Regions from separate parts of the Roseomonas sp. USHLN139 genome, predicted to be linked through region 1. Evidence: predicted binding sites of a transcription regulator. Region 1 holds the regulator's gene; each other region holds the start of a gene.
The links. Region 1 encodes LexA, which represses DNA repair genes until DNA is damaged. Its sites were predicted from a motif close to TGTTCTANNTANGTTC; they were not measured.

Region 1 (5,658 bases):
GATGGCCGAGACGCTGGCGCGCACCGGCAGCGAGCATGCCTGGCTGGTGCATGGCGACGGGCTGGACGAGCTGACGCTGTCCGGCCCCAGCCAGGTGGTCGAGCTGAAGGACGGCCAGATCCGCGAATTCACCGTCACCCCGGCCGATGCCGGGCTGCCGGGGGCGCCGCTGGCCGCGCTGAAGGGCGGCACGCCCGCCGAGAACGCGGTCGCGCTCGAGGCGCTGCTGCGTGGCGAGCATGGCCCCTATCGCGACTGCGTGCTGCTCAACGCGGCGGCGGCCCTTGTGGTGGCCGGTGTCGCGACCGATCTGGCGGAGGGTGCCCGGCGGGCGGCGCGCGCGATCGACGAGGGCGCGGCGCTGGCGGTGCTGGAGCGGCTGCGGCTGGCGACCAACCCGCCCGCGCCCGACCCGGCCGCCGGCGCGCCCGCGCCCGGCTGACCGGCCGCCTTTCCCTGCCCTGCCCTGTCCCGCGATGCCTGCGCCCGATTGCGCCGAGAGACATGATGAACGCTGACACCCTGCCCGACACCCTGCTGCGCATCCTGGCCGACAAGGAGGTCGAGGTGCGCGAGCGGGCCGCCGTCACGCCGCTGGCGGAGATGGAGAAGCGCGCCAAGGACGTGGCGCCGCCGCGCGACTTCACCGGCGCGCTCTGCGCCGCCGTGGCCGAGGGGCGCATCGGCCTGATCGCCGAGATCAAGAAGGCCTCGCCCTCCGGCGGGCTGATCCGCGATCCCTTCGATCCGGCCGGCCTGGCCCAGGCCTATGCCGCGGCCGGCGCCGCCTGCCTCTCGGTTCTGACCGATGGCCCGTATTTCCAGGGCAGCCCGGCCGACCTGGTCACCGCCCGCAGCGCCTGCAAGCTGCCGGTGCTGCGCAAGGACTTCATGATCGACCCCTACCAGGTGTTCGAGGCCCGGGCGATGGGCGCCGACTGCATCCTGCTGATCATGGCCGCGCTCTCCGACGCCCAGGCGCGCGAGCTCGAGGATATCGCCCGCAGCCTGGACATGGCGGTGCTGGCCGAGGTGCACGACCGGCGCGAGCTGGACCGCGCGCTGGGCCTGCACACGCGGCTGATCGGCATCAACAACCGCAACCTGCGCACGCTGAAGACCGAGCTGGAGACCGCCGAGACACTGTCGCCGCTGGTGCCTGCCGACCGCATCCCGGTGGCCGAGAGCGGCTTGCGCGACCCGGCCGATGTCCGCCGCATGGCCGCCGCCGGCGCCCGCTGCATCCTGGTGGGCGAGCACCTGCTGCGCCAGCCGGACGTGACGGCGGCCGCCCGCGCCATGGTCGAGGCCGGCTGAGCCGCATGTCGGGCGGGACCGAGGCCAGCGGCTTCACCCATTTCGACGCCGAGGGCCGGGCGGTGATGGTCGATGTCTCGGCCAAGCCGGCAACCGCCCGGCTGGCGATCGCCCGCGGCCGGGTGGTGATGGCGCCGGCGACGCTGGCCGCCATCCGCGCCGGCGGCATCGGCAAGGGCGACGTGCTGGGCGTCGCCCGCCTCGCCGGCATCATGGCCGCCAAGAAGACGTCGGACTTGATCCCGCTGTGCCACCCGCTCGCCCTGTCTTCGGTCCAGCTCGACCTCGTGCCGGAGGGCGAGACGGCCATCGCCATCGAGGCGCGGGTCAAGACCACCGGCCCGACCGGCGTCGAGATGGAGGCGCTGACCGCCGTCTCGGTCGCGGCGCTGACCGTCTATGACATGTGCAAGGCGATCGACCGCGGCATGACCCTCGAGGGCATCGGCCTGGCCCGCAAGGAAGGCGGCAAGTCGGGCCTCTGGGAAGCGGAAACGACAGCATGATCCCGGTCGAGGAAGCCCGCGCCCGCATCCTCGACGTCCTGGTCCCGACCGGCGCCGAGACGGTGCCGCTGGCCGAGGCCTGGGGCCGCATCCTGGCCGCCCCCGTCAGCGCCCGGCTGACCCAGCCGCCGGCCGATCTCTCGGCCATGGACGGCTATGCGCTGCGCGCCGTGGACGGGGTGCTGGGTGCCGTGCTGACGGTGATCGGCAGCGCGCCGGCCGGCCATCCCTTTACGGGCTCCATCGGGCCGGGCCAGGCGGTGCGCATCTTCACCGGCGGCCTGCTGCCCGACGGCGCCGATGCCATCCTGCTGCAGGAGGACGCGACCGCCGAGGGCGACCGCGTCACGGTGAACGAGACGGTGCAGGCGGGCCGCTGGATCCGCCGCCGTGGCCTCGACTTCACGGCCGGCGATCCGCTGCTCGAGCCCGGCCGCACCCTCACCGCGCGCGACATCGGCCTGGCGGCGGCGGGCAACCACCCCTGGCTCTCCGTGCATCGCCGCCCGCGCATCGCCATCCTGGCCACCGGCGACGAGATCGTGCTGCCCGGCGAGCCGCTGCCGCCCGGCGGCATCGTCTCGTCGAATGCCCATGCGCTCTCGGCGCTGGTCCGCGCCGCCGGCGCCGATCCCATGGTGTTGCCCATCGCCGGCGACAGCGAGGATGCCATCGCCCAGGCCGCCGCCGCCGCGCGCGGCGCCGACCTGCTGGTCACCACCGGCGGCGCCAGCGTCGGCGAGCACGACCTGGTGCAGCAGGCGCTCGGCCCGCAGGGCTTCTCGCTGGATTTCTGGAAGATCGCCATGCGGCCGGGCAAGCCGCTGATCTGGGGGCGGCTCGGCCAGACGCCGCTGCTCGGCCTGCCGGGCAATCCGGTCTCCGCCCTGGTCTGCGGCGTGCTGTTCCTCTGCCCTGCCATTGCCCGTCTGGCCGGGCGGCCGCCGGCGCCGCCGCCCTTCCAGCCGGCGGTGCTGGGCGCCGATCTGCCCGCCAACGACCGGCGCGAGGATTACCTGCGCGCGACGATCGGCCGCGATGCCGGCGGGCGGCTGCTGGTCACCCCGGCGCCGCGCCAGGACAGCTCGATGCTGCGCATCCTGGCCGGATCGGACGCGCTGCTGCGCCGCGCGCCGCTGGCGCCGGCCCTGGCGGCGGGCGAGATGGTCGAGGTGCTGCTGCTGCGCGACTTCGGCGTCTGAAGAAATGACGCCGCTTAGCTAGGACAAGTCGCGGAAAACGCGCCATTCGCCTGTTGACCGGCGCGCTGGAACTTTCGTAGAACATCGGCATGGTTGCCGCTTTGTTCGCGGCGGCCCCAAGCCATCGCGCACCGGTTCCGATACCGGCGCCTCAAGGGAGCCGCGCATGCTGACCCGCAAGCAGCACGAGTTGCTGATGTTCATCGACCGGCACCTGCGCGACACCGGATTCTCGCCCTCCTTCGAGGAGATGAAGGACGCGCTGACGCTGCGCTCCAAATCCGGCATCCACCGGCTGATCACCGCGCTGGAGGAGCGGGGCTTCCTGCGCCGCCGCGCCCACCGCGCCCGCGCGCTGGAGGTGATCCGCCTGCCGGAGAGCATCGCCCCCACCCCGCGCCTGACCGAGGCCAAGGCCGAGGCGGCGCGCGAGGAGAGCCGCGAGGCGACGGCCCGGCCGCCGGCCGGCGGCTTCTCGGCCAATGTCATCCGCGGCAATTTCGCCAGCAACCTGCCCGGCCAGCGCCCGGCGCAGGAGGCCGGGGCGGTGCACCTGCCGCTCTATGGCCGCATCGCCGCCGGCCTGCCGATCGAGGCGCTGCGCGACCAGGGCGCCAGCGTCGAGGTGCCGATGGCGCTGCTCGGCAGTGGCGACCACTACGCGCTGGAAGTGGCCGGCGATTCGATGGTCGAGGCCGGCATCCTGGACGGCGACACGGTGATCATCCGCCGTGACGACGTGGCCGAGAACGGCTCGGTCGTGGTGGCGCTGGTCGACGATGCCGAGGTGACGCTGAAGCGGCTGCGCCGGAAGGGCAATTCGATCGCCCTGGAAGCCGCCAATCCGCGCTACGAGACCCGCATCTTCGGCCCCGACCGGGTCAAGGTGCAGGGTCGTCTGGTGGGGCTGCTGCGCCGCTACTGACGGCGTTGCGCGGCACCGGCGGCGGCGGCACCCAGGGCCGCGCGCCGCGGCGGTCGCGGTCGCTTTCCACCACGGCCCCGGCGGGGGTGAGCCAGACGGCCTGCGCCCCGTCGCGCCAGACGGCGAAGCGGTCGAGCCGGGGCACCGCGCCGCAGCGGCCACGGATCGGCTCGGCCGAGAGCAGGAGGGCCGTCCCCTCGCAATGCCCGGCGGCGAAGACCGGCGGCGCGGCCTGGCCGCGCCGGGCCGGCGCTGCCCGCAGCAGCACGGCGACCGGGCCCGCCGCGCCATGCGGGGCGAAGCGGCAGGCCTCCGGCGCGCAGTCCAGCCCGCCCACCGCGCCGCGCGACGGCGCCTCCCGGAACGATGCCTCGCCCAGCCCGCGCAGCCAGCTGTCGCGGGTGAAGGCGGTGACCGCGCCGGCGCGCGCCAGCACCGGCCCCTCGGTGGTGCGGAAGGCGATCAGCCGGGCATCCGCGCTCACCAGGATGTCCGGCGGGGTGACCAGGGCAGCGCTCGCCATCCCGGCGGCCAGCGGCAACAGGCCCAGCCAGCGCCAGGGCAGCCGCCACAGGCAGAGCCAGACCAGACCGAAGCTCGCCAGGGCGAGCCCCCAGCCCGGGATCGGCGGCGCCAGCAGCGCCGCGCCCGGCCAGGCCGCGACGGTCCGGGCGATGAGCAGGATGCCGTCGACGCCCCAGCCCATGGCGGCCAGCGGCCAGGCCTCCAGCCCGAGCGGCAGCAGCAGCACGGCCACGAGCCCGGCGGGCATGACCCAGAAGCTGGTCAGCGGCACCGCCAGCAGATTGGCGGCCACGCCATAGAGCTGCAGCCGGCCGAAATGATGCAGCCCGGCCGGCATGGTTGCCAGCCCGGCGACCAGCGAGGTCAGCAGCAGCCCGCCCAGCACCAGCGCCGGCCGCCGCCACCATTCCCCCCCTGACCGGAAGCCCGCCAGCCAGGCCGGCCGCGCCTCGGCCATGGCCAGCAGCGCCAGCACGGCGGAGAAGCTCATCTGGAAGGAGGGGCCGAGCAGCGCCGCCGGCTGCCAGGCCATCACCACCAGCGCGGCCAGCCCCCAGGCGCGCAGCGACAGCGCCCGCCGCCCGAGCAGCAGCCCGGCGACGGCCAGCGCCGCCATGGCGAAGCTGCGCAGCATCGGCACCTGCATGCCCGTCAGCAGCAGATAGCCCGCCCCCAGCGCCAAGCCGAGCGGCGCCGCCAGCCGCTTGCCATCCACCCGCAGCGCCAGCCAGGGCCAGAGCGCGATCAGGAAGCGCAAGCCCCCGAAGCCCAGCCCGATGACGATCGCCATGTGCAGGCCGGAGACCGAGAGCAGGTGCGCCAGGCCCGAATCGCGCATGGCCGCCATGGCAGGCGCCGGGATGGCGTTCTGGCTGCCGGTGATCAGCGCGGCGGCGATGGCGCCCTCCGGCCCCGGCAGCACGGCACGCACCCGGTCCTCGATGCGGCGGCGGGTGGCGGCGAAGGCCGGCGGATCGACCGCCTCGCCCAGCCGTTCCGCCGGCCCCAGGGCGAAGCCCGAGCCGCCCAGGCCCGCGAAGAAGGCATCGCGCTGGAAGTCCCAGGCGCCGGGATAGGCCGGCGCCGAGGGCGGCCGCAGCAGGGCCCGCACCCGCAGCAGCTCGCCGGGCGCCGGGCGGAGCGGATCCTGGTCGCGCAGCCGCAGCCGGATCGGCCGGGCGGC
Region 2 (5,658 bases), 170 kb from region 1:
GCCGGATTCGGCCGCGCTGACGGCCGCCCTGGACGGCGCGCTGGTCGGCTGAGCCTGCCATTCCAGGCGGCGCCGCCACGCAACCCCGAAGGTCGCGCCGTCGCCGGGCTGCTTCGTCCCTCGTGGCCCCATGGACAGGGCAATCCGACAGAAAAATCCAGGGGAATGCCTTCCCCTGGTTCTGATCCCTGCTACGCCCCGAAGCGGTTCGAGCGCGGGAAGCCGTTCGGCGGCTGCTTGCCGGCGCCGGCGCGGTTGCCGCGCCAGGTGGTCAGGTCGGTTTCCAGCCGCACCCGGTCGCCGATCTTCCAGCTGAGGCCCTCGGTGCCGGTGAAGGTCTTCACATCGGCCAGGCCGCCATCCTTGTAGCCCTGTAGGGCGACGCCGCGGCCGCGCACCATTTCCGGCACCTGTTCCAGCGGGAAGACCAGCAGCTTGCGGTTCTCGCCGATGATGGCGACCGAATCGCCCTCGACCGGGATCAGCCGGGCGGCCTCGGTCGGGCTGTCGACCAGCAGCACCTGCTTGCCGGTGCGCTTCTCGGCCAGCAGGTCGTCGGACTTGACGATGAAGCCGCGGCCGTCGCTGGCGGCGACCAGGAACTTCTTCGCCTCCTTCCAGACGAAGAGGGTGACGACCTCGTCCTCGTTGGTCAGGTCGACCATCAGGCGCAGCGGCTGGCCGTCGCCGCGGCCGCGCGGCAGGGTGTCGGCCTTCAGGGTGAAGCACTTGCCGTTGGTGGCGAAGAGGCAGAGCCGGTCGGTGGTCTCGGCGTGCAGCGCGATGCGCAGCTTGTCGCCTTCCTTGAACTTGTGCTCGGTCTCCGGCGGCTGGTGGCCCTTCACCGCGCGGATCCAGCCCTTTTCCGACAGGATGACGGTGATCGGCTCGCGCTCGACGAAGGCGCGCTCGTCGATCACCACGGTGGCGGGCGCCGCGTCGATGGTGGTGCGGCGGCGGCCGATCGCGGTCTCCTCGCCGAAGCGGGCGCGGGTGGCCTCGACCTCCTCGGCGATGCGGTTCCAGCGCTTGGTCTCGCTGCCCAGCAGCGCCTGCAGCGACTTCTGCTCGGCGGTGAGCTTCTTGTGCTCCTTGCGGATCTCCATCTCCTCCAGCTTGCGCAGCGCGCGCAGCCGCATGTTGAGGATGGCTTCCGCCTGGGTGTCGGTCAGCTCGAAGGCGGCGATCAGCGCCGGCTTCGGGTGGTCCTCCTCGCGGATGATGCGGATCACCGCGTCGAGGTTGAGATAGACGATCAGATAGCCCTCGAGGATCTCGAGGCGCCGGGCGATGGCGGCCAGGCGGTAGTTGCTGCGGCGGACCAGCACCTCGTGCCGGTGGTCTAGCCAGCTGCGCAGCACCTCCTTCAGCCCCATGACGCGCGGGGTGCGGCTGGCATCCAGCACGTTCATGTTCAGCGAGAAGCGCGATTCCAGCGGGGTCGCGCGGAACAGCGTCTCCATCAGCACGGCGGGCTCGACGGTGCGGCTCTTCGGCTCCAGCACGATGCGGACGACATCGGTGCTCTCGTCGCGGACATCGGCCAGCAGCGGGAGCTTCTTCTCCTCCATCAGCTGGGCGATCTGCTCGATCAGGCGGGACTTGGCGACCTGGTAGGGGATCTCGGTGACGACGACCTGCCAGGCGCCGTTCTTCAGCGCCTCGCGCTCCCAGCGGGCGCGGATGCGGAAGCCGCCGCGGCCGGTGACATAGGCCTCGCGCACCGCCTCGGGGCTTTCGACCAGCAACCCGCCGGTCGGGAAGTCGGGGCCGGGGACGTGGCGCAGCAGGTCGGCGACCTCGGCCGCCGGGTTGCGGATCAGCTCGAGGGCGGCGGCGCAGAGCTCGCCGGCATTGTGCGGCGGGATCGAGGTCGCCATGCCGACCGCGATGCCGGCCGCGCCATTGGCCAGCAGGTTCGGGAAGGCGGCGGGCAGGACGATCGGCTCCTGCTCCTCGCCGTCATAGGTGGCGCGGAAATCGACGGCGTCCTCGTCGATGCCTTCCAGCATGGCGCGGGCGATCTCGGTCAGCCGCGCCTCGGTGTAGCGCATGGCCGCGGCGTTATCGCCGTCGATATTGCCGAAATTGCCCTGGCCCTCGACCAGCGTGTAGCGGGCGGCGAATTCCTGGGCCATCCGCACCATGGCCTCGTAGATCGAGGAATCGCCATGCGGGTGGTACTTGCCCATGACGTCGCCGACGATGCGGGCGCATTTCTTGAAGCCAGCGGTGGGGTCGAGGCGCAGCTGGTGCATCGCCCAGAGCAGGCGGCGGTGCACCGGCTTCAGCCCGTCGCGCACATCCGGCAGCGAGCGCGCCGTGATGGTCGACATGGCATAGGCCAGGTAGCGCTCCGACAGCGCCGCCGACAGGTTGGTCGGCTTCACCGCCCCGCCTTCGGGAAGCGTGTTGATGTCGTCGGGCATGGGCACTCCGCTGCAGTCGACTGAAGAGGGCGTCGGCGCCGTCGGCGGCCGGGACGGGCCGGGGGCACCTGCGGGGGCTAGCGCAGCCGGGCCGCCAATGCCAGCGCTGGCTTGCTTCTACCCCTGAACATAGCATGAACTTCCGGCGATGCCAGCCGCCACGCCCACGCCACACGATTCCGGGAGCGCCGGTCGCACAGGATCGACGCCCCGCGCCCTGGACCGCAAGTTGCCCGCACAAGCAGAGCTGTCCCGCCCAGGAAGGCAGGGATGGCCACCGGGAAACAGCGATCCAGGAAGGAGCCGCGCATGAGCGCCAGCGCCGCGCGTCACGACGATCCCTATCACCTCGACCCTGCCGCCGTGCAGGAGGCGCCGACCGGCTGGGGCGCGTCGCTGAAGCATCTGGGGCCGGGGCTGATCCTCAGCGCCTCGATCGTCGGCTCGGGCGAGCTGATCGCCACCACCACGCTCGGCGCCAAGGCCGGCTTCGCGCTGCTCTGGATGGTGATCTTCTCCACCTTCGTGAAGGTGGCGGTGCAGGTCGAGCTGGCGCGCTGGACCATCTCCACCGGCCAGCCGGCGCTGACCGGCTACAACAAGCTCGGCCCGCATGTCGCCGGGGTGGGCTGGATCAACCTGCTCTGGGCGCTGATGGCGCTGTCGAAGCTGCTGCAGATGGGCGGCGTGATCGGCGGCGTCGCCATCGCCTGCTCGATCCTGCTGCCGCTCGGCGGGCCGCCGATGGAGACGACCTCGATCACCGTCTGGACGGTGATCGTCGCGGTCGGCAGCATCGCCCTGCTCTGGTCGAACAGCTACAGCCTGATCGAGAAGGGGGCGACGGCGCTGGTCGTGGTCTTCTCGCTGGTCACCATCGCGATCGCCCTCGGCCTGCCCTTCACCCCCTATGCCTATGGCATGGACGATATCGCCACCGGCCTGGCCTTCACCATCCCGGCCGGCGCCATCGGCGCCGCCATCGCCATGTTCGGCATCACCGGGGTCGGCGCCGACGAGCTGACCTTCTACACCTACTGGTGCGTCGAGAAGGGCTATGCCCGGCATGTCGGCCCGAATGACGGCTCGGCGGCCTGGAAGCGCCGGGCGCAGGGCTGGATCGGCGTGATGTACAAGGACGCCTTCGTCTCCTGGTGCATCTACACCTTCGGCACGCTGGCCTTCTTCCTGATGGGCGCCGCCGTGCTGAACCCGCAGGGCCTGGTGCCGCAGGGCAACGAGATGATCACCGCCCTGTCGCGCATGTACACCGACACGCTGGGCGACTGGGCCGGCATCCTGTTCCTGCTTGGCGCCATCGCGGTGCTCGGCTCCACGCTCTGGGCGGCGGTGCCGAGCTGGTCGCGGATGTACGTCAACCTCTTCGCGGTGATGGGCATGCTGGACTGGCACGACCCGGCGCAGCGGCTGCGCTGGATCCGCGGCTTCACCATCGGCCTGCCGCTGGTCTGGGGCCTGGCCTATCTCTTCGTCCGCTCGCCGGTGCTGATGATCCAGATCGGCGGGGCGGCCACCGGCGTCTTCCTGCTGGCCGCCGTCGTCGCCGTCTGGCACCTGCGGCAGACCGAGACCGATCCGGCGATCCGCGGCGGCTCGGCCTTCAACGCGCTGCTCGCGGTCAGCAGCGTCGCGATCGTCCTTCTCGGCGCCTATACCGGACTCAGCGTCTTCGGCGTCGTGTGATGCCGGGGGGGCGGCGCCGCTGCCCCCCTTTCGTCAGGCCAGGCAGGCGTCGAAATGGCGGGCGACCGCCTGGACATGCGGCTCGGTGATCATGCTCAGATGGTCGCCGGGCGCCTCCAGCACCACCAGCCGGCCGCCGCCGATCCGGCGCCAGACCGGCTCGGGGTCGAATTCCCCGGCCAGGCCGGCGCGGATGAAGACCAGCCTCCCGTCATAGGCGCCCGGCTTGTAGTGAGTGAAGGCGGTCAGCGCCGCGCCGCGCACCGCGCGCAGCGCCGGCGGCAGATGGGCGTCGCCGATCTGCGCCCCGGCCAGGTCCGGCCGCAGCGGCGCCCGGCCCAGCCGGATGCGCAGCCGGTCCAGCATCACCCGGCCCTTGTCGACCAGATAGCCGAGCCGCTCCGCCGGCGGGCGGCGCAGCACCCCCTGCAGATGGCGCAGCGGCCGCATCAGGCGGTAGCGCAGCCATTGCCGCCCGGGCAGGAAGCGCGCATGCACCAGCGTGTCGATCATCAGCACCTGGTCGACCGCCTCGCCCTCGGCGCGCAATTGCCGGGCGATCTCGAAGGCGACCATGCCGCCGAAGGAATGGCCGCCCAGCGTGTAGGGCCCCTCCGGCTGCACCTGGCGGATCAGCGCGAGGTAGTCGCGCGCCATGGCGACGATGCAGCTGTGCGGCGGCTGCCCGGCCTGCAGCCCGCGCGCCTGGATGCCGACCAGGGGACGCCGGCTGGCCAGCGCCTTCTGCAGCGGCGCCAGGTCGAGCACCGCGCCGGACAGGCTGTGGATCATGAAGAGCGGCCGGCCCTCGCCGCGCTGCAGATGCACCACCTGGCGCGGGCCCTCGGGCAGCGGCGCGCCGAGCGCCGCGGCCAGGTCGCGGAAGCGGGCGCCCTGCAGCAGCAGGGTGGCCGGCAGGTCGATCCCGGTCAGCCGCTGCAGCTCGGAGAACAGCCGCGCCGCCATCAGCGAGCTGCCGCCCAGCTCGAAGAAATCGTCCTCCGGGTCGATCTCCGCCATGCCGAAGATCTCGCTCCAGACGGCGCGCAGGACTTCCTCCGGCTCCTGATCCAGCGGCGCGGCGCTGCCGGTGGCGGCGCGCGGCCGCAGCGCCGGATGGGCGCGGAGCTCCTCCAGGCAGTCCGGATTGGCCAGCGCGCCGAGGTTGCGCGGGGCGAGGCCATTGACCAGGTCGGTCACCGCCGCCTCGGACTGCTTGCCGCTGCTGGTCAGCGGCAGGGCCGCGACCGGCAGGATCAGCGCCGGCACATGCGCGGCCGAGGCCTCGCGCGCCAGCACGCGGCGGATGCGCCCAGTCAGCGCCGAGGTCAGCGAGACCCCGGGCCGCAGCACCACCAGCAGCAGCAGCCGGCCCTCGGCGAATTCGGCCGGGGCGCGCTGCTCCACCGCCATGACGCCGGCGAGCTCCGGCCAGCCGGCCAGCAGGCGGTAGATCTCGGCGGGACCGACGCGGATGCCGCGGATGTTCAGCACCCCGTCGGAGCGGCCATGCAGCCGGATGCCG
Region 3 (5,658 bases), on a different contig from region 1:
GCCGATCCGGGGCTGGCCGCCGAGCTCGGCCAGGTTCAGGCCGCGGCCCGCCGCGGCGCCGCCCTGGTGCAGCAGATGCTGGCCTATGCGCGGCAGCAGGTGCTGGCGCCGCGGCTGGTCTCGCTGAACGCCGCCGTGGAGGGGATGGCCTCGCTGCTGCGCCCGCTGCTCGGCCGCGGCATCAGCCTGGAGCTGGAGCTCGACCAGCCCGGCCGCTCGGTGCTGATCGATCCCTCCGAGCTCGACCGCGTGCTGATGAACCTGGCGATGAACGCCCGGCAGGCGATGCCGGAAGGCGGCCGGCTGACCCTGCGCACCGGCCGCGCCCTGCTGCTGCAGCCCGAGCCGGCCGCGCCGGAGGATATCCCGCCCGGCCGCTGGACGGTGCTGGAAGTCGAGGATACCGGCCAGGGCATCCCGCCCGCGCTGCTGCCGCGGATCTTCGAGCCCTTCTTCACCGGCCGCCCGCAGCAGGGCGGCACCGGGCTGGGCCTGGCGACGGTGCACGGCATCCTGCGGCAATCCGGCGGCTTCATCACCGTGCGCAGCCGGCCGGGGCAGGGCACCTGCTTCCGCATCCTGCTGCCGCGGGTCGAGGCGGGCGCCCGCCCGGCGCCGCCGCCTGCCGCCGCGGCCTCCGCCTCGACGGCGCCGGGTGGCCCGGCCGGCCCGCATACCCTGCTGCTGGTGGAGGACGAGGCGCCGCTGCGCCGCCTGGCCGAGCGGGCGCTGCGCCGCGCCGGCTGGACGGTGGAGGTGGCGGAGGATGCCGAGGCCGCGCTCGCCCTGATCGAGTCGAAGCGGTTGTCGCCCGCCCTCCTGGTCTCCGACGTGGTCATGCCCGGGATGGACGGCGTCGCCCTGGCCCGGCTGCTGCGGCCGCGCTTTCCGGACATGGCGGTGCTGCTGGTCAGCGGCTATGCTCCCTCCATGGTGGAGGACGGCCTGGCCGGCGCCAGCCCGCCGCATTTCCTCGCCAAGCCCTATGCCCCGGCCGAGCTGGTCGCGCAGGTGCGGGCCATCCTGCCGCCGGAAGGGCCGCCCGAAATGGCGCCGGCGGCGGGCTGAAACGCCCCTTGCGGAACGGGGTAAAAGCGAACATATAGCGAACGCGAGGAAGGTCGGATGGCGCGCCGCTTTCGCTTGAAGCGCGCAAATCCTTCCACGATAGTAACGGAATAGTGATCTTCTTTCGCGGGGGCCGCAGCCGGCACTTGGCACCGGCGGCCGGCGGGGCGAGATACACCATCACGGTACAGGCCATGCGTGGCAACGGCCACGGACATGGCACCGATCACAGAGACAGCCTGAGGCGAAGGGGTTCCGAGACATGGATAAGAACAAGGCGCTCGACGCTGCGCTCAGCCAGATTGAACGGGCCTTCGGCAAGGGCTCGATCATGCGCATGGGCGCCAAGCAGCAGTCGGACGAGATCGAGGTGGTGCCCTCGGGCTCGCTGGGCCTCGACCTGGCGCTGGGCATCGGCGGCCTGCCCAAGGGCCGCATCATCGAGATCTACGGCCCCGAGAGCTCGGGCAAGACCACGCTGGCGCTGCATGCCATCGCCGAGGCGCAGAAGCGCGGCGGCACCTGCGCCTTCATCGATGCCGAGCACGCGCTCGATCCCGGTTATGCGCGCAAGCTGGGCGTCGATGTCGACAGCCTGCTGATCAGCCAGCCGGATGCCGGCGAGCAGGCGCTGGAGATCTGCGACACGCTGGTGCGCTCCGGCGCGGTGGACGTGCTGGTGGTCGATTCCGTCGCCGCCCTGGTGCCGCGCGCCGAGCTCGAGGGCGAGATGGGCGACAGCCATGTCGGCCTGCACGCTCGGCTGATGAGCCAGGCGCTGCGCAAGCTGACCGGCTCGGTGTCGCGCTCCAACACGCTGCTGATCTTCCTGAACCAGATCCGCCTGAAGATCGGCGTGATGTTCGGCAATCCGGAGACCACCACCGGCGGCAACGCGCTGAAGTTCTACGCCTCGGTGCGCATGGAGATCCGCCGCATCGGCCAGATCAAGGACCGCGAGGAGGTCACCGGCAACCAGACCCGCGTCAAGGTGGTGAAGAACAAGATGGCCCCGCCGTTCCGGCAGGTCGAGTTCGACATCATGTATGGCGAGGGCATCTCCAAGGTCGGCGAGCTGCTCGATCTCGGCGTCAAGGCCGGCATCATCGAGAAGTCGGGCGCCTGGTTCAGCTGCGACAGCCAGCGCATCGGCCAGGGCCGCGAGAACGCCAAGCAGTATCTGCGCGACAACCCGCAGGTGGCCGACAGCGTCGAGCAGCGGGTCCGCGCCCAGGCCGGCCTGATCGCCAACACCATGCTGGTCGGCGAGAACGAGCCCGAGGAAGCCGCCGCCGAGTGATTCTTTCGGGCTGCCGCCGTCGGGTGGAGACGGCGGGTGAAATGGCCCGGTCGCAGCGCGGGTTTGGGGGAGGGGCGCCGCAAGGTGCCCCTCTCTTTTTGCCTTACCGGCCGAAGAGGTTGCGCAGCAGGTCGGCGGGGCTGGCCCGCTGCGGCTGGTCGCCGGTGGCGCGGCGCTGCTCCGGCGGCACCGGGCCGTTGCGGCCGCCGCGGGCCACCGCCAGCTGCTGCGCGCAATCCGGCAGGCTGCCCGCCGGCCTGCCGGCCAGCTGCTGCGCCAGCTGGCCGAGGATGCCGCCCTGGTTCTCCGCCTGGCGCGCCACCAGGTCGCCGACGATGCCGGCCGCCGCCTCGGGCACGCCGCCCGAATCCAGCCGGTAGCTCGGCGCCGCCAGGCTGCCGCCGACCTGCACCGGCGCGCTCAGCCCGATGCCGCCCAGCCGGATCTGCGGCAGCAGCCGCAGCGCCAGCCGCTCCTCCTTCAGATTGACCTCGCCGCTGCCGACCACATCGGCCAGGCCGGTCTCCACCAGCATCGCCTGCGGCCGGCCGATGCCGTCGCGGAAGTTCAGCCGCAGCGCCAGGCAGCGCAGCGCGGTGCCGCCCTCGGTCGGCGCATTGGGCAGCAGCAGCCGGCGCAGGTCGCCGGCCAGCGAGGCCAGCAGCCGGTTGTCGATCTGCCCATTGGCCATGGCCAGGCTGGCCGTGCCGGTCAGGCTGCCGGCGACGGCGCGCAGATCGGCGCCGCTGCCGGACAGGTCGGCCTCGGCCTCCAGCCTGCCGCTGCCCTGCGGCGGCAGGCCATAGCCCTGCAGCAGGGGGCGCAGGTCCAGCCCGGCGCCGTCATGCCGGAAGGCCAGGCTCAGCCGCGGCAGATCGCTGCTGGCATCGGCGCCGAAGCGCCCGCCGATCCGGCCGCCCGGCAGCGACAGGCCGAAGGGATCGAGCGCCAGCCGGCCCTCGGCCAGCTTCACCGTGCCGCGCACGTCGCGATAGGGGACGCCGCCGGCCAGCACCTCAGCGGCGTTCACCTGCAGATCGGCATCGAGCGCGCGCAGCCCCTGCAGCGGCAGGGGCAGGGCCGGAATGACGCGCCGGCCCTCCGGCGCGGCGGCGGCCGGCGGTGGCGGCGAGGCCGGGCGCGGCGGCACCGCCGGCACGGCGGGCGCGGGCGTCCCGCTTGGTGTGGCCGCGGGGGCGGGTGCCGGCGGCGGCGCGTCGAGCAGCGAATCCAGATCCAGCCGCTGCGCCGCCAGCCGGGCGGAGAGCTGCGGGCGCGGCCCGGCCAGGCGCAGGCTGGCCTCGCCCTCCAGCACGGCCTGGCGCGATTGCAGCCGCAGCCCCTCGAGCACCAGCCGCTCGCCGGGCGCACCCAGCCGGGCGCTCAGCCGCGCTTCGGTCAGCCGTGGGGCGGGCAGGGCGAAGGCCTGCAGCAGCGGGGCGGTGTCGCTGATGCTGGCATTCAGCTCGCCGCTGGCGCCGCGCAGCGCGGGGCCCGCCAGGCGGCCGTCCAGTGTCGCCTCCATGCCCTGGCCGCGCAGCGTCAGGCGCAGCGGCCAGGCGACATCGGCCAGCAGGACCGGCAGGGCGGGCAGGCTGGCCTCGGCTTGCAGCGGCAGGCCCCGCAGCGTCAGGGCCGCGGCGAGGCTGGCGGGCTGGCCGGCGGCCCCGATGGTCAGGCTGGTGGCGCCGAGCGTCAGCCCGGGCATCCAGCGCGACAGCTCGGCGGTGGCCAGCCGGGCGTTCAGCCGGTTGACCTGCACCGGGCCGGGCTGGCCGGGATCGGCGAGCTCGGCGGTGACGTCCAGCCCGGTGATCGGCGGCAGCACGCCGGCGCCCAGGAACGGCGCCAGCCGATCGCCGCGATCGGCGGTGGCATTGACCGACAGGTGCCAGCCGCCGAGCGATTCCGGCTGGCGCGCGGCGCCCTCGGCGACGAGCTGGATGCCGGGCGCCGCCATGGCCAGACGCAGCGGCCATTCCTCGGGCGTGGCGCTGGCGCCGAGCAGCCGCGGCAGCGGGCCGCTCTGCCCTTCCAGCCGCAGCGCGACGCCGCGCAGGCCGAGCTGGCCCTCGAAGGTGATCGGCCCGGCCGGTTCCGCTGCCTGCAGCGCAAAACGGCGGATCTCCAGCGTCTCGGCGCGGTCCTGCCGCGCATCGCGCCAGGTGAACCGGCCGCCCTCGATCTCGATGGCGGCGACGGTCAGCGCCAGCGGCTCGGCGGCGGGCGTCGCCGGGCCGGCCGAGGGGGTCGGGCTCGGCGCGCGCGGCGGGCCGAAGCGCCAGTTGCCCTGGCCATTGCTGTCGAGCTCCAGCAGCAGGTCGGGCTGCACCAGCGTCAGCCGCTCGAAGGCCAGCTTGCGCGACAGCAGCGGCAGCAGCGCCAGCTCCGCCTCGACGCGCTGCGCCGTCAGCATCTCGGGCCGGCTGCCGCCGGGCGCGTTGGACAGTGTCACGCCCTGCAGCGTCACGGTGGGCACCAGCGACAGCTTGATGCCGATCGGGCCGGACAGGGTCAGGCTGCGCCCGGTCGCCTGCTCCACCGCGGCGATGACCCGTGGCCGCAGCACCTCGTCGCGCAGCAGCAGGCTGAGCCCGCCCCAGGCGAGCGCCGGCACCGCGACGATGACGGCGACGGTGATCAGCGCAGCGCGGCCGCGCCGGCGGCGGGGCGGGGCCATGCGGTCAGCCCCGGCGCTTCGGCGCGGTGTTGCGCGGCTTCTCGAAGCCCAGCGTGGCGAAGCTCTCCAGCATGTGCGGCGGCAGCGGCGCGGTCACCTCCAGCGTGCCGCCCTCGGGGTGCGGCACGCTGATGGCGCGGGCATGCAGGTGCAGGGCGTGCGACATGCCCTCCAGATGCGCGGCATGGCCGCCATACTTGCCGTCGCCCAGGATCGGGCATTCCAGCGCCGCCGCGCAGTGGACGCGCAGCTGGTGGGTGCGGCCGGTCAGCGGCTTCAGCTCCAGCCAGGTAGCGTGCCGGCGGGCGACGTCGACCGTGCTGAACTCGGTGATCGCATGCACGCCATCGCGGCCCTCGGCCGGGACGACGCGCTCGCCCATCGGGCCGCCGCCCTGCTTGACCAGCCGCATGTCGATGCGGCCGCCCTGGAACTGTGGCTGGCCGACCACGATGGCCCAGTAGGTCTTCTCGGCGTCGCGGCCACGGAAGGCGGCGGCCAGGCGGCTGGCCGAGCCGGCGTCGCGCGCCAGCAGGATGACGCCGGAGGTGTCCCGGTCGAGGCGGTGGACCAGCCGCGGCCGCTCCTCCTTCTCGAAGCACAGCGCGTC
Region 4 (5,658 bases), on a different contig from region 1:
GCCACCGGCTTCGGCACCACCGTGCCGTCGGCGGCCACCGTCATGACGATGCGCGCGGCCTGGTCGGCGGCGATGGCGGCATCCGGCAGCAGCAGCGCCTCGCCCTCGCCGGCGCGCAGGCGCAGGCGGGCGAAGCTGCCCGGCGTCAGGAACATGTCGGCATTGGCCAGCAGCGCGCGCGCCCGCATGGTGCCGGAGCGCGGATCGATGGCGGTGTCGACGAAGTCGAGTTTTCCGACCCGCTCCCAGTTGTTCTCATCCGCCAGCCGCAGCGAAACCCGCGCCCCCTCATTGCCGGCCTGCGTGATCCCGGCGCGGGAGAGGCGCAGGAAATCGGCCTCGCTGATGTCGAAGGTGGCGTAGATCGGGTCGAGCGCCAGGATGGTGGTCAGCAGCGTGCTGCCCTGCTGCACCAGGTTGCCGGCATCGACCCGGCGGTCGGAGACGCGGCCGCCCTGGGGGGCGCGCACCTCGGTCCAGCTCAGTTCGAGTTCGGCCTGGCGCAGCTGGGCGCGGGCCGAGGCGATGGCGGCCTGGGCGTCGCGCTGCGCCGCGCGGCGGGTGTCCATCTGCGCCTGCGGGGCGATGCGGTCGCGCACCAGCGGCGCGGTGCGGTCGATATCCTGCTGCGCCAGGTCGAGCCGGGCCTGCGCCTTGGCCAGCTCGGCGCGGGCGCTCTCGACGGCGATCTCGAAGGGGCGCGGATCGATGGTGAAGAGCAGCTCGCCCGCCTTCACCACCTGGCCGTCGCGGAAATGCACCTGCTCGACCTGGCCGGAGACGCGGGCGCGCAGCTCGACCCGGGCCGAGGGCTCGAGCCGGGCGATATGCTCCTCCCATTCGGTGACGCGGCGCTGCACCGGCTGGGCGACGGTGACCGAGGGGGCGGGCTGGGCGAAGACAGGGCTGGCGAGGGAGAGCGGGGCCGCCACGGCGAAGGCCAGCAGCGGAAGGGTCTTGCGGAAGGGGGTCGGCATGGCCAATCTCCGGGGCCGGATGATACCGACCGGTTCGTCCCTATTGATACGAACCGGTCGGTATCATTGCAAGACCCCCTCGATCGGGGTTTCTTCGCAATTGCGAGAATGACAGCCAGAGGAGACCAGCCATTGGCCGATGCCCCGGGAAAATGGCCCAGCGAATCGCCGGTGGTGCTGCCTCCCGACCTGTCGCCGGCGGAGCAGCCGGGGACCGACCGCCCCTTCGGCGAGCCGCGGCCGCGCCCCTCGCCTGCGACTCGCGACCCGCGCCCGGCGGCGCAGCGGGTGCGTGACGCGGCCAAGGAGCTGTTCTACCGCCAGGGCATCCGCGCCACCGGGGTGGAGGAGGTCTGCCGCGTCGCCGGCACCACCAAGATGAGCCTCTACCGCGCCTTCCCCTCGAAGGACGCGCTGGTCGAGGCGATCCTGATGGAGGATTGCGAGGCCGAGGCCTGCTGGTACGCCAATGCGCTGCACCCCTCGGTGCCCGCGCGCGAACGGCCGATGGCCTATCTGACCGCGGCCGCCGCCGAGCTGCGCGCGCCGGGCTTCCGCGGCTGCCCGACCGGGCTGGCCATCGTCGAATTCCCCGACCCCGAGCATCCGGCGCGCAAGGTGGCCGATGCGCGCAAGCACCAGATCCGCAGCCTGCTGCGCCGCATCTGCGCCGAGGCGGGCGGGCCCGAATGCCTGGGCGACGGCCTGCTGCTGCTGATGGAGGGGGCCTTCGCCGCGGTTCCCTATCTGGGCGGCGAGGCCACCGCCGCCGCGCTGGAGGAAGCCGGCCGCACGCTGATCGAGGCGGCCATCCCGCCGGCTGCCTGATTCTCCCCGATCACTGTCCTGGACAGCCGGAATGTGAAGGCCGTCGCGCCGCGGAACCGCCGCGGCGCCGCTTTCCTTGAACCAGGCCCGGCCCTGGGTCAAGGCAAAAATGTTCTTGCTATGTTCCAGGTCGTCGGGTTGATTTGGCCGATGCCCCGACCCTCCCACCCCCCCCGTCCCGCCCGCTGAGGCGGCCTCTCCCCCCGAGGCTGTCCCATGTCCGTGGCGCTTGCCGATCTGCGGCTCCGCCTGGCCCGGCTGGAAGGCCATGGCCGCCAGACCCGGCCGGGCGATGCCATGCCCGGCGCCCTGCCGCTGGCCGGCCTGCCGCTGGCCGCCGGCGGCCTGGCCCGCGCCGCCTTCCACGAGGTGCTGGCCGATGCCCCCGGCAGCGGCGCGGCCTTCTGCGCCACCCTGCTCGGGGCGAGCGGCGGCAGGGTGCTGTGGATCACCGCCGGCAGCGGCGCGCTGCAGCCCTGGCCCCCCGGCCTGCTCGGCTGCGGCCTGCCGCCGGAGCGGCTGCTGCTGGCTCAGGCGCCGCACTGGCCCGACGCGCTCTGGGCGATGGAGGAGGCGCTGCGCTGCCCGGGGCTGGCCGCCACCCTGCTGGTGGCCGGCTGGGACGGCGAGCCGGCGCCGCTCGACCTGACCGCCTCCCGCCGGCTGCAGCTGGCCGCTGAGGCGGGGGGCGGCATCGGCCTGCTGCTGCGTCCCGTGCCGCGACAGGCAGGGGAGGGGATGGGGCAGGGCGTGCTGCCCGGCCCCTCGGCCGCCACCACCCGCTGGCGGGTGGCGCCGCGGCCTGACGGGTTGGCCAGCCCGCGCTGGTCGCTGACCCTGCTGCGCCAGCGCGGCGGTGCCCCCGGCGGGCCCTGGCCGGTGGCCTGGCATGGCGCCGCGGCCGGGCTGGTGCGCGAGCCATGACCTCCTCCCAGGACGGCCCCGGACTTCCCTTCGAGGGCGGCCGCCGCTTCCTGGCGCTGCACCTGCCCGAGCTGCCCACCGACCGGCTGCGCCGCGCCCGGCCCGAATGGCCGCGCGACCGGCCGCTGGCCGCCTGGGAGCGCCAGGGCAGCCGCCGCCTGCTGACCGCGGTGGATGCCGCCGCCGCCCGCATCGGGCTGCTGGCCGGCCAGGCTTTGGCCGATGCCCAGGCGATCTGCCCTGGCCTGCTGCTGCATCCCGCCGATCCGGCGGCCGATGCCGCGGCGCTGGAGGCGCTGGCGCTCTGGGCGCGGCGCTGGACCCCGCTGGCGGCGGCCGATCCGCCGGACGGGCTGCTGCTCGACATCACCGGCTGCGCGCCGCTCTTCGGTGGCGAGCACGCCCTGCTGGCGGAAGCCTGCGCCCGGCTGCGATCCGCCGGCATCGCCGCGCGCGGCGCGGTGGCGGGGCAGCCGGGCAGCGCCGGGGCGCTGGCCCGTGCCCGGCGCGACAATCCGGTGATCCGCTCCGGCCAGGAGGCGCGGATGGTCGCGCCGCTGCCGATCGGCCCGGCGCTGCGGCTGGAGGCGGGGCTGCAGGCGGCGCTGTCGCGCCTCGGCCTGCGCCGGCTGGACGATCTGCTGAACCAGCCGCGCGCCCCGCTGCAGCGCCGCTTCGGCCTGCCGCTGCTGCAGGCGCTGGATGCCGCCACCGGCCGCCGCAGCCTGCCGCTGACCCCGGCCGTGCCGCCGCCCGACCTGCGCGTCACCCTCTCCCTGCTCGAGCCGGTGCTGACCCGGAGCGGGATCGAGGCGGTGCTGGAGCGGCTGCTGGCCGCCCTCTGCGCGCGGCTGCACGAGGCGGGGCTGGGCGCGCGGCGGCTCGGCCTGACCGCCTGGCGCGGCGACGGCACGCTGCAGGCCCTGGCGATCGGCACCGGCCTGGCGACGCGCGAGCCCGCGCATCTGCGGCGCCTCTTCGCCGAGCCGCTGGGCAGCCTGCGGCCGGAGCTCGGCTTCGAGCGCATGGCGCTGGAGGCCTGGGCCCCCGATCCGCTGTCCATGGGCCGCCAGGCCGGGCTGGGGTTGGGCGTGCGTCTGGGCGAGGTGGACGACGCCGCGGCGGCGGAGGCGCTGGCGCAGCTGCTCGACCGGCTGGGCCAGCGGCTGCGGCTGCGCCGCCCCGGGCCGCAGCCCAGCCACTGGCCGGAGCGGATGCAGCGCGCCCTGCCGGTCCAGGCCGCGACGCCGCCGCGCCCGCCCGGCTGGGGCGCGGCGCCGGCGCCGGTGCTGCTGCGGCGCGAGCCGTTCCCGCTCGACCTGCCCGCCGGTCTGCCGCCCGAGCTGCCGCTGCAGCTGCCCTGGCGCGGCGGGCTGCAGGCGGTGGCGGCCTGGCAGGGGCCGATGCGGCGCGAGCCCGAATGGTGGCGCGCGCCGCCCGGAACCGCCGCGCGCGACTATCACCGGGTCGAGCTGGCCTCGGGCGAACGGCTCTGGCTCTGCCGGGCCGGCGGGCGCTGGCTGCTGCACGGGCATCTGCCGTGACCTATGTCGAGGTCGCGGCGCGCTCGAATTTCTCCTTCCTCGACGGCGCCTCGCATCCGGACGAGCTCGTGGCGACCGCCGCCGCCTATGGCCATCCCGGCATCGGCCTTTGCGACCTGAACGGGCTGCCCGGCGTGGTGCGCGGCCATGTCGCGGCCAGGGAGGTCTCCAAGAAGCAGGAGATCGGCTTCATGCCCGGCTGCCGGCTGCGGCTGCTGGATGGCAGCGAATGGCTGGCCTGGCCGGCCGACCGCGCCGGCTATGGCGCGCTGACCGCGCTGCTCTCGGCCGGACGCATGGCGGCGCCGAAGGGCGAATGCCATGTCACGCTGGAGCAGATGGTGGCCGCCGCCGGCGAGAATCCCGGCGGCTGGGCGCTCGCCGCGGTGCCGCCCGCCGATCCGGACGCGGCCTTCGCGCGGCGGCTGAAGCTGGTGGCCCGCGCGCTGCGCCGCCGCCTGGTCATGCCGCTGTTCCTCTACGCCAGCTGCCCTTTCGCCGGCGACGATGCCGCGCGGCTGGATCGTCTGGCGACACTGGCCGAGGGCGCGGGGGCGCGGCTGCTGGCCGGCAACGACATCCGCTATCACGCGGCCGGGCGGCGGCCGCTGGCCGACCTGCTGAGCGCCATCCGGCTGCGCACCACCGTCGACGCGCTGGGCCTGGCCGCCGAGCCGAATGCCGAGCGCCGGCTGAAATCGCCGGCCGCCATGGCGCGGCTGTTCGCCCGGCATCCGCGCGCCATCGCGGCGACGGTGGAGCTGTTCCAGGCGACGCGCGGCTTCTCGCTCGACCAGCTGCGCTACGAATATCCGGACGAGGTGCTGGATGACGGGCTCGACGCGCAGCAGAGCCTGGCGCGGCGGGTCGAGGCGGCGCTGGCCCGCGACTTTCCCGGTGGCGCCTCGGAAAACCTGCGCGGCCGCATCGCGCATGAGCTGCGGCTGATCGGCGAGCTCGGCTATGCGCCGTATTTCCTGACGGTGCATGAGATCGTCCGCTTCGCCCGCAGCCGGGTGCCGCCGATCCTCTGCCAGGGGCGCGGCTCGGCGGCGAATTCGGCGGTCTGCTACGTGCTCGGCATCACCGCCATCGACCCGGCCGAGCACGACCTGCTGTTCGAGCGCTTCGTCTCCGCCTCGCGCGGCGAGCCGCCCGACATCGACATCGATTTCGAGCATGAGCGGCGCGAGGAGGTGATCCAGCATCTCTACGACCGCTATGGCCGCGACCGCGCGGCGCTCTGCGCCACGCTGATCCGCTACCGCCCGCGCAGCGCCATCCGCGAGGCGGGCCGCGCCATGGGGCTGAGCGAGGATGTCACCGCGCGGCTGGCCAAGGCCAGCTGGGGGCCGGGGCGGGAGATGTCGATGGCCGGGCTGGCG

Region 2: the regulator LexA is predicted to act here: its motif matches at 2,555-2,570, upstream of parC (DNA topoisomerase IV subunit A).
Region 3: the regulator LexA is predicted to act here: its motif matches at 1,097-1,112, upstream of recA (recombinase RecA).
Region 4: the regulator LexA is predicted to act here: its motif matches at 1,916-1,931, upstream of WFI16_RS12970 (ImuA family protein).

Annotation. Positions count from the first base shown of each region.
Region 1 is NZ_JBBCWY010000001.1:1,336,329-1,341,986, reverse strand. Features, by position in the region: gene trpD (anthranilate phosphoribosyltransferase) at 1-442, shown strand, start outside; gene trpC (indole-3-glycerol phosphate synthase TrpC) at 508-1,317, shown strand; gene moaC (cyclic pyranopterin monophosphate synthase MoaC) at 1,323-1,823, shown strand; gene WFI16_RS06200 (molybdopterin molybdotransferase MoeA) at 1,820-3,025, shown strand; gene lexA (transcriptional repressor LexA) at 3,192-3,950, shown strand; gene WFI16_RS06190 (ComEC/Rec2 family competence protein) at 3,907-5,658, opposite strand, start outside.
Region 2 is NZ_JBBCWY010000001.1:1,163,302-1,168,959, forward strand. Features, by position in the region: gene WFI16_RS05385 (glutathione peroxidase) at 1-52, shown strand, start outside; gene parC (DNA topoisomerase IV subunit A) at 192-2,429, opposite strand; gene WFI16_RS05395 (Nramp family divalent metal transporter) at 2,739-4,133, shown strand; gene WFI16_RS05400 (acetoacetate--CoA ligase) at 4,167-5,658, opposite strand, start outside.
Region 3 is NZ_JBBCWY010000009.1:25,749-31,406, forward strand. Features, by position in the region: gene WFI16_RS21455 (ATP-binding protein) at 1-1,068, shown strand, start outside; gene recA (recombinase RecA) at 1,331-2,368, shown strand; gene WFI16_RS21465 (AsmA family protein) at 2,472-5,048, opposite strand; gene WFI16_RS21470 (RluA family pseudouridine synthase) at 5,053-5,658, opposite strand, start outside.
Region 4 is NZ_JBBCWY010000004.1:40,421-46,078, reverse strand. Features, by position in the region: gene WFI16_RS12980 (efflux RND transporter periplasmic adaptor subunit) at 1-977, opposite strand, end outside; gene WFI16_RS12975 (TetR/AcrR family transcriptional regulator) at 1,110-1,805, shown strand; gene WFI16_RS12970 (ImuA family protein) at 2,022-2,729, shown strand; gene WFI16_RS12965 (Y-family DNA polymerase) at 2,726-4,273, shown strand; gene WFI16_RS12960 (error-prone DNA polymerase) at 4,270-5,658, shown strand, end outside.